DNA from 2 places in the Streptomyces sp. NPDC097617 genome. Region 1 is predicted to be linked to the other one. Evidence: predicted binding sites of a transcription regulator. Region 1 holds the regulator's gene; the other holds the start of a gene.

Region 1 (4,795 bases):
CCGTACCTGCGCCACCAGCGTGAGGAGTCCCACGGTCGCCGTCCCGTCGATCTGCGGGTCGTCCCGGTGGGTGCCCTGGTGGCCGCCGGCCTCGGTGCCCTGGACGCAGACCGCGTCGGCGCCCGCGTGCTGGGCGCTGCGGGCCTCCTCGACGGAGGTGATCGTGACGACGGTGTACGTACCGGCCTTGCGCAGGGCGGCGAGGGCCGCGGAGGTGGGACAGCCGAAGGTGAAGGAGACCACGGGGACCGGGTCTTCGAGGAGGATGGCGAGCTTGGCGTCGTAGCCGTCGTCGCTGGTGCCGATGATGTCCTCGTCGGCAAGCGAGATCGCGTACCAGCTCGCCTCACCGGCCAGCTGCCCGCGGTAGGTCTCCACGGCGGCCGGGTCGACGTAACCGGTCTGCGGCATCAGGAGGTTGACGCCGAAACGGCGCCGGGTGAGCGCGCGCACCTGCTTGATCTCGTGGTACATCCCGTCGGCGGTCTTGTAGCCGCCGGCCAGGAAGCCCAGTCCACCCGCCTCGCACACGGCAGCGGCGAGCGCGGGGCAGGAGGCGCCGCCCGCCATGGGAGCCTGCACGATCGGGTACGGGGCGAGACCGTTCGCTGCCGAGGACATGGACTGCATCGTGCCACGTCCGGCGCATGCGGCCGAATCACCACATTCGCCTGGCATAGTCCTCCTCCCGGCGGGCTTTCGGCCACTGCGGGGGCTCATGCGACGAGCCCGGCCGGGGAATCCCCTGGCCGGGCTCGTGACGGTGGTGCGCGGTCGGTCAGCGACCGTTGAACGCGTCCTTCAGCCGGCTGAACAGCCCCTGCTGGCCCGGCGCGAACTGGCCCATCGGCCGCTCCTCACCGCGCAGCTTCGCGAGCTGGCGGAGCAGGTCCTCCTGCTGGGCGTCCAGCTTGCCCGGGGTGGTGACCTCGACGTGGACGATCAGGTCGCCGCGTCCGCCACCGCGCAGGTGGGTGACGCCGCGCCCGTGCAGCGGGATCGCCTGTCCGGACCCGGTGCCGGGCCGGATGTCGATCTCCTCCAGCCCGTCGAGCGTCTCCAGCGGGCATTTGGTGCCCAGTGCGGCCGCCGTCATCGGGAGGGTCACCGTGCAGTGCAGGTCGTCCCCGCGCCGCTGGAAGGTCGGGTGCGCCAGCTCGTGGATCTCCACGTACAGGTCGCCGGCAGGGCCGCCGCCGGGGCCGACCTCGCCCTCGCCCGCGAGCTGGATCCGGGTGCCGTTCTCGACACCGGCCGGGATCTTGACCGTGAGGCTGCGACGGGAGCGGACCCGGCCGTCGCCCGCGCACTCGTGGCACGGGGTCGGGACCACGGTGCCGAAGCCCTGGCACTGCGGGCAGGGCCGCGAGGTCATGACCTGGCCCAGGAAGGACCGGGTGACCTGCGAGACCTCACCACGGCCACGGCACATGTCGCAGGTCTGCGCCGAGGTGCCGGGAGCGGCACCCTCACCGGAGCAGGTGTTGCAGACGACGGCCGTGTCGACCTGGATGTCCTTGGTGGTTCCGAAGGCCGCCTCGTCCAGCTCCAGGTCGAGGCGGATCATGGCGTCCTGTCCGCGCCGGGTCCGCGAGCGCGGTCCGCGCTGCGAGGCCTGGCCGAAGAAGGCGTCCATGATGTCGGAGAAGTTGCCGAAGCCACCCGCTCCGAAGCCGCCGGCTCCGCCGCCGCCCGAGGAGGACAGCGGGTCGCCGCCGAGGTCGTAGACCTGCTTCTTCTGCGGGTCCGACAGCACCTCGTAGGCCGCGTTGATCTCCTTGAAGCGCTCCTGCGTCTTCGGGTCCGGATTCACATCCGGGTGGAGTTCACGCGCGAGGCGCCGGAAGGCCTTCTTGATCTCGTCCTGCGATGCGTCGCGGCGCACGCCGAGAACGGCGTAGTAGTCCGTGGCCACTTACGACTCCGCCAGGATCTGTCCGACGTAACGTGCCACTGCGCGTACCGCTCCCATCGTTCCGGGGTAGTCCATGCGGGTCGGTCCGACCACGCCGAGTTTGGCGACTGCTTCGCCGCCCGAACCGTAACCGACCGAGACGACCGACGTGGAGTTCAGTCCCTCGTAGGCGTTCTCATGCCCGATCCGTACGGCCATTCCCGACTCATTGGCCTCGCCCAGCAGCTTGAGGAGCACGACCTGCTCCTCCAGCGCTTCGAGCACCGGCCTGATCGTCAGGGGAAAATCGTGTCCGAAGCGGGTGAGATTGGCGGTACCGCCGATCATCAGCCGCTCCTCGGCCTCCTCGACCAGGGTTTCGAGGAGGGTCCCGAGCACCGTGGAGACCGTGCCGCGGTCCTCGGCCTCGAAGGATTCGGGGAGGTCCTGGACGAGCGGGGGCACATCGGTGAAGCGCCGCCCGACGACCCGGCTGTTGAGCCGGGCCCGCAGGTCCGCGAGCGAGGTCTCGCCGAAGGGGCTCGGGCAGTCGATGAGCCGCTGCTCGACGCGTCCGGTGTCCGTGATCAGTACGAGCATCAGGCGTGCGGGAGCCAGCGAGAGCAGCTCCACGTGCCGGACGGTCGACCGGGTCAGGCTCGGATACTGGACGACGGCGACCTGCCGGGTCAGCTGCGCGAGCAGCCGCACCGTGCGGCCGACCACGTCGTCGAGGTCGACGGCGCCGTCGAGGAAGTTCTGGATCGCCCGGCGCTCGGGCGACGACAGCGGCTTGACCCCCGCCAGCTTGTCGACGAAGAGCCGGTAGCCCTTGTCGGTGGGGATCCGGCCGGCGCTGGTGTGGGGCTGGGCGATGTAGCCCTCCTCCTCCAGCACGGCCATGTCGTTGCGCACGGTGGCGGGCGAGACGCCGAGCCGGTGCCGCTCGGTGAGCGCCTTGGAGCCGACCGGCTCCTCCGTCCCGACGTAGTCCTGGACGATGGCGCGCAGCACTTCGAGTCTGCGTTCGCTGAGCATCGCGCACACCTCCAGCTGTGGTCCGTTGCCGTGTACTGCCGTGTTTGTTGGCACTCTGTTCGTTCGAGTGCCAGAGAGCCCCCGCTCAGTGTACGGCCGGGCGGCGAGCCCCTGGCAAGGGAGGCCCGCCAGGGTAGCGTCGCCGCATGGACGTGCGTTGGGAAGAGTGCGGGTGGGAACGGCTGACCGGAAGGGCCGGGCGGCGGCGGCTGCCGGTGTGGGACTGCACCGTGGGGCTGGTGGTGGGCGAGGATTCGGTCCTCCTGATCGACCCCGGGTCGTGCCTGCGCGAGGGCGCCGAGGTGCGCGCCGAGGCGGAGCGGCTGACGGGTCGGGGCGTAACCCATATCGCATTCACGCACGGTCATTTCGATCATGTCCTGGGCGGGGCCGCCTTCGCCGGGGCCGAGGTGTTCGGCGCGGTCGGGCTGGACTCGCTGCTGTCGGCGGAACGCGAGGAGCTGCGCCGGGACGCGGTCGGGCAGGGGCTCGCCGAGGCGGAGGCGGCGGAGGCGGTAGACCTCTTGGTGCTGCCCCGGCACGGGGTGTCGGGCGAGTGGACGCTGGAACTGGGCGGCGTACAGGTGCTGCTGGCCAATGTGGGGCCCGGGCACAGCGGGCACGACCTGGCCGTCTTCGTACCGGGTGAGCGCGAGGTGGTCTTCTGCGGGGACCTGGTCGAGGAGTCGGGCGAGCCCATGGCGGGCCCGGACGCCACGCCCGGCCAGTGGCCCGCCGCCCTGGACCGGCTGCTGTCGCTGGGCGGTGACGACGCACTGTACGTGCCGGGTCACGGAGCGGTGGTCGGGGCGGACTTCGTCCGTGCGCAACGCGCCACACTGGCGGCCCGTTTCGGCGTGTCGGAGGCGTGACGCGCGCGGCTCTCCTACTGTCGGCCGGATGCGCGAGTACTCCCCCGACCTGACCCCGCAGTGGAAGCGACCCAAGGCCGTGCCGGAGGTGGCGGCGGACCGCGACCTCGTGGTCGAGGTCGCCGGTACGGACTTCTGCGGCGCGGTGGTGGCCTGCGAGGCGGGCACGGTGACCCTGGAGGACCGCTTCGGCAAGCGCCGGGTGTTCCCGATGGAGCCGCGGGGCTTCCTGCTGGACGGCGAGGCGGTCACCCTGGTCCGGCCCGCGCGCGGGCCCGCGGGACCGCGCCTCACGGCCTCGGGCTCCCTGGCCGTGCCCGGGGCGCGGGCGCGGGTGGCGCGGGCGGGCCGGATCTACGTCGAGGGCCGGCACGACGCGGAGCTGGTCGAGCGGGTCTGGGGTGACGACCTGCGGATCGAGGGCGTGGTGGTGGAGTACCTGGAGGGCATCGACGACCTCCCGGCCGTGGTGGCGGAGTTCGCCCCGGCCCCGGATGCCCGCCTGGGGGTCCTGGTGGACCACTTGGTGCCGGGCTCGAAGGAGTCCCGGATCGCGGCGTCGGTGACCACGCCGGACGTCCTGATCGTGGGCCACCCGTACGTGGACGTCTGGCAGGCGGTGAAAGCGTCCGCCCTGGGCATCCCCGCGTGGCCGGTGATCCCGCCCGGCCAGGACTGGAAGACGGGCGTCTGCCGGGCCCTGGGCTGGCCGCAGAACACCGGCGCCGCCTGGCAGCACATCCTGTCCCGGGTCACCTCGTACCGCGACCTGGAACCCACGCTCCTGGGCTCGGTGGAACACCTCATCGACCACGTCACGACACCCGCCCCCTGAGCCGGCCGCTCCAGCCCCGCCGCGCCTCTTTCAGCCCCACCGGCGTTTGAGGCGCGGGAGTCCGGGGGCAGCGCCCCCGGCAACGGCGCCGCGGGCCAGTCCTGGGCTAGTCCACCAGGTCCCGCACCACCGCGTCGGCCAGCAACCGCCCCCGCA
Region 2 (4,795 bases), on a different contig from region 1:
CATCGCTCCACCTCTTCCAGCACCCTCAGCACTCCCTGCGTGTCGGCGATATTCGCCGGTATGTGATCCATCTCGCGGTTCGGACGGCTGTCTCAACCGCCCGGCCCTTCGGTTACAGTCTTGAACAACGCGAAGGACCACCGCATGCCGGGGGTCCCCGCGACAAACGCCCGGGTGCGCCGAAGAGCGCGCCGCCCGGTGCCATACCGCTCATCCAGAGGGGCAGAGGGACACGGCCCGTTGAAGCCCCGGCAACCCTCCAGTCGGTTCTCGCGATCGCACTCAGCGACATCAGCGAGGTCCCCGGCTAGGGAAGGTGCCAATTCCGTCTCATGGCGAAGTGCGCCATGGGGAAGATGAGGAGAAAGGGCCTCGCCATCATGGCTGCACAGACTGCTTCCACCTCTGTTGATCTCGGACCTGCCACCGGCCTTTCCTGTCGTGAGTGCGGTACCCGTTTCGAGCTCGGCCCCATCTTCGCGTGTGCCGAGTGCTTCGGGCCGCTGGAAGTCGCCTACGACCTCCCGACCGGTGACCCCGAGGCCCTGCGCGCCGCGATCGAGGCCGGCCCCGACAACATCTGGCGCTACGCGCCGCTGCTGCCCGTCCCCGCGGACGTGGCCTCCAAGCCCAGCCTGAACCCGGGCTTCACCAAGCTCGTGGACGCGGCCAACCTGGCCAAAGAGCTGGGCGTCACCGGCAAGCTGTACGTCAAGGACGACTCCGGCAACCCGACGCACTCCTTCAAGGACCGCGTGGTGGCCATCGCCGTCGAGGCCGCCCGCGCCTTCGGCTTCACCACCCTGTCCTGCTCCTCGACCGGCAACCTGGCCGGCGCCGTCGGCGCCGCGGCCGCCCGGGCCGGTTTCCGCTCCTGCGTGTTCATCCCGCACGACCTGGAGCAGGGCAAGGTCGTCATGGCCGGTGTGTACGGCGGTGACCTGATCGGCATCGAGGGCAACTACGACGACGTCAACCGCTTCTGCTCCGAGCTCATCGGCGACCCGCTGGGCGAGGGCTGGGGCTTCGTCAACGTCAACCTCCGCCCGTACTACGGCGAGGGCTCCAAGACCCTGGCGTACGAGATCTGCGAGCAGCTCGGCTGGCAGCTGCCCGACCAGATCGTGATCCCGATCGCGTCCGGCTCGCAGCTGACGAAGATCGACAAGGGTTTGCAGGAGCTCATCAAGCTCGGCCTCGTCGAGGACAAGCCGTACAAGATCTTCGGTGCGCAGGCCGAGGGCTGCTCCCCGGTGTCGACCGCCTTCAAGGCCGGTCACGACGTGGTGCGCCCGCAGAAGCCGAACACCATCGCCAAGTCGCTGGCCATCGGCAACCCGGCGGACGGCCCGTACGTCCTGGACATCGCGCGCCGCACCGGCGGATTCGTCGAGGACGTGAACGACGAGCAGGTCGTCGAGGCCATCAAGATCCTCGCGCAGACCGAGGGCATCTTCGCCGAGACCGCGGGCGGTGTGACCGTCGGCGTGACGAAGAAGCTCATCGACAACGGGCAGCTCGACCCGACGCTGACCACTGTCGTCCTCAACACCGGTGACGGCCTCAAGACCCTGGAGGCGGTGGCCGCGGACAGCGGGCAGACCGCCACCATCCGCCCGAGCCTGGACGCGTTCCGCGCCGCCGGCCTGGTCTGACCCCTTCTCCTCCGCCCTACCGGAAAGGCAGTAGCGCCATGAGCGTCAACGTCCGCATCCCCACCATCCTGCGCACCTACACCGGCGGCGTCGCCGAGGTCCCGGCCGAGGGCGCGACCCTCGCCGAGGTCATCGAGTCCCTGGAGAAGAGCCACCCGGGCATCGCCGCGCGCGTCCTGGACGACCAGGGCAAGCTGCGCCGTTTCGTGAACGTCTACGTGAACGACGACGACGTGCGCTTCGAGGGCGGGCTGCAGGCGGTGACGCCTGACGGCGCCGGTGTCTCGATCATCCCGGCCGTCGCGGGCGGTTGCTGATTGCCCGGATCTCCGGGGTCACCTCCCAGGTGACACGCGCAAACCGAAATTGCCCCCTCCGCTAAAAGCGGAGGGGGCAATTCTGCTTGATTGGGCGCGGTAAGGTTGGGGAAGTCCCCTCCGCTGTTCTTGCCCCCTGCATATGAACGGGCCGCGCAAGGGTCGACATTGGGCCAACATGCGAGTGCGCTATGGGGCTTTGGCGAGTTATGTCAGGCCCGAGTTGCCCGGGAGTATGGCAAATTTTCACTCTATTTCAATGTTTCCCGGTGTCCAGAATTCTCATCGGATTGACCTGTTGCAGACAGCATCCGCGCAGATACATTCAGCCTCGGTCGACGCGTTCCGACGCAAGTTCTGACCCGGGATCGCGAAGTGCGTTCCTGCGCAAGGGCCAGTAATAGGGGAGTTAGGCATGGCTCAGGGCACCGTCAAGTGGTTCAACGCGGAGAAGGGCTACGGCTTCATCGCGGTCGACGGTGGTGCGGATGTGTTCGTCCACTACAGCGCCATCCAGATGGACGGGTACCGCACCCTTGAAGAGGGTCAGCGGGTCGAGTTCGAGATCTCGCAGGGCCAGAAGGGTCCGCAGGCGGACATGGTCAAGCTCGCACTCGGCTAGTCCTGGCGCGATCGACCGCCGACACCTGGAACACCACGAGGGGCCCACATCCTGGACACGGGATGTGGGCCCCTCGTGCGTATGCCCTGCAACGGCGGGGCGTTCACCCAAGCAGCTTGCACTCGAGGGGGTCGAGTGCTAATCATTGGCGTTAGCACTCTCCAGGTGAGAGTGCTACTGAAACGAGGACCGGGTCGGTGAGGCCCGCAGTGTTCGGCGGGAAGGAACCGCCGGGCACGCAGGCCGTCCGTCGCGGGCGCGGGCGCGGTCCTGGGAGCAATCCACCGCTGTCCGGGAGGACCACTTCAGATGGCCAAGATCATTGCGTTCAACGAGGAGGCCCGGCGCGGTCTCGAGCGTGGGATGAACCAGCTCGCCGACGCCGTCAAGGTCACCCTTGGCCCCAAGGGTCGCAACGTCGTCCTTGAGAAGAAGTGGGGCGCCCCCACGATCACCAACGATGGTGTCTCCATCGCCAAGGAGATCGAGCTCGAGGACCCGTACGAGAAGATCGGCGCCGAGCTGGTCAAGGAAGTCGCCAAGAAGACGGACGACGTCGCCGGCGACGGTACGACCACCGCCACCGTTCTGGCCCAGGCGCTCGTCCGTGAGGGCCTGCGCAACGTGGCCGCCGGTGCGAACCCGATGGCCCTCAAGCGCGGTATCGAGAAGGCCGTCGAGGCCGTCTCCGCCGCGCTGCTCGCCCAGGCCAAGGATGTCGAGACCAAGGAGCAGATCGCTTCGACGGCCTCCATCTCCGCCGCCGACACCCAGATCGGCGAGCTCATCGCCGAGGCCATGGACAAGGTCGGCAAGGAAGGCGTCATCACCGTCGAGGAGTCCCAGACCTTCGGTCTGGAGCTCGAGCTCACCGAGGGCATGCGCTTCGACAAGGGCTACATCTCGGCGTACTTCGCCACCGACATGGAGCGCATGGAGTCGTCCCTCGACGACCCGTACATCCTGATCGTCAACTCCAAGATCGGCTCGGTCAAGGACCTGCTGCCGCTCCTGGAGAAGGTCATGCAGTCCGGCAAGCCGCTGCTGATCATCGCCGAGGACGTCGAGGGCGAGGCGCTCTCCACCCTCGTCGTCAACAAGATCCGTGGCACCTTCAAGTCCGTCGCCGTCAAGGCCCCGGGCTTCGGTGACCGCCGCAAGGCCATGCTCGGTGACATCGCCATCCTCACGGGCGGCACGGTCATCTCCGAGGAGGTCGGCCTCAAGCTCGAGAACGCCGGTCTCGACCTGCTCGGCCGCGCCCGCAAGGTCGTCATCACCAAGGACGAGACCACCATCGTCGACGGTTCCGGTGAGAGCGACCAGGTCCAGGGTCGCGTGAACCAGATCCGCGCCGAGATCGAGAACTCCGACTCGGACTACGACCGCGAGAAGCTCCAGGAGCGCCTCGCGAAGCTGGCCGGCGGCGTGGCCGTCATCAAGGCCGGCGCCGCGACCGAGGTCGAGCTCAAGGAGCGCAAGCACCGCATCGAGGACGCCGTTCGCAACGCGAAGGCGGCCGTCGAGGAGGGCATCGTCGCCGGTGGCGGCGTGGCCCTGCTGCAGGCCTCCGCGGTCTTCGAGAAGCTGGAGCTCGAGGGTGACGAGGCGACCGGCGCCAACGCCGTGAAGCTCGCCCTGGAGGCCCCGCTCAAGCAGATCGCCGTCAACGGTGGTCTCGAGGGTGGCGTCGTCGTCGAGAAGGTGCGCAACCTGCCGATCGGTCACGGCCTGAACGCCGCGACCGGCGAGTACGTCGACATGATCGCCGAGGGCATCATCGACCCGGCGAAGGTCACGCGCTCCGCGCTGCAGAACGCCGCGTCGATCGCCGCGCTGTTCCTGACGACCGAGGCCGTCATCGCCGACAAGCCCGAGAAGGCCGGTGCCCCCGCGGGCGGCGGCATGCCGGGTGGTGACATGGACTTCTGATCGACCCCGGCTCCGGCCACTGGTTGATCGGCTGTTCTCGAACGAGGGCGGCACCCCGACGGGGGTGCCGCCCTCGGGCGTTTCCGGCGCGCGCCCGTCCCCCGACCGGTCGGGAAAACCGCTGGCCGGGCCGGTTGCGGACGTGCGACGGTGGGCCCATGGGGAGCTCGAGGGCCTATGCCGTGTACCGGGCCGACGACACCGCCGAGGCATGCCGGCGGGCCCGCCTGCTCTGCGCGCGGATGCAGCGGCTCGACGGGGAGGTGTGG

Evidence for each region. Region 1 encodes HrcA, which represses chaperone genes, less so after heat shock. Its sites were predicted from a motif close to TTNGCACTCNGNNNNNCNGAGTGCNAA; they were not measured.
Region 2: a site for HrcA is predicted at 2,710-2,736, ahead of groL (chaperonin GroEL). Genes of this name have one in related genera too.

The regions. Positions count from the first base shown of each region.
Region 1 covers NZ_JBIWCL010000015.1:152,266-157,060, forward strand. The annotation lists gene ACIQZO_RS23920 (nitronate monooxygenase) at 1-621, opposite strand, end outside; gene dnaJ (molecular chaperone DnaJ) at 779-1,915, opposite strand; gene hrcA (heat-inducible transcriptional repressor HrcA) at 1,916-2,932, opposite strand; gene ACIQZO_RS23935 (MBL fold metallo-hydrolase) at 3,079-3,804, shown strand; gene ACIQZO_RS23940 (DUF3097 domain-containing protein) at 3,833-4,639, shown strand; gene hemW (radical SAM family heme chaperone HemW) at 4,746-4,795, opposite strand, start outside.
Region 2 covers NZ_JBIWCL010000006.1:217,986-222,780, reverse strand. The annotation lists gene ACIQZO_RS13665 (glucosyl-3-phosphoglycerate synthase) at 1-23, opposite strand, end outside; SAM riboswitch class I at 208-363, shown strand; gene thrC (threonine synthase) at 357-1,655, shown strand; gene ACIQZO_RS13655 (MoaD/ThiS family protein) at 1,694-1,972, shown strand; gene ACIQZO_RS13650 (cold-shock protein) at 2,388-2,594, shown strand; gene groL (chaperonin GroEL) at 2,904-4,526, shown strand; gene ACIQZO_RS13640 (hypothetical protein) at 4,685-4,795, shown strand, end outside.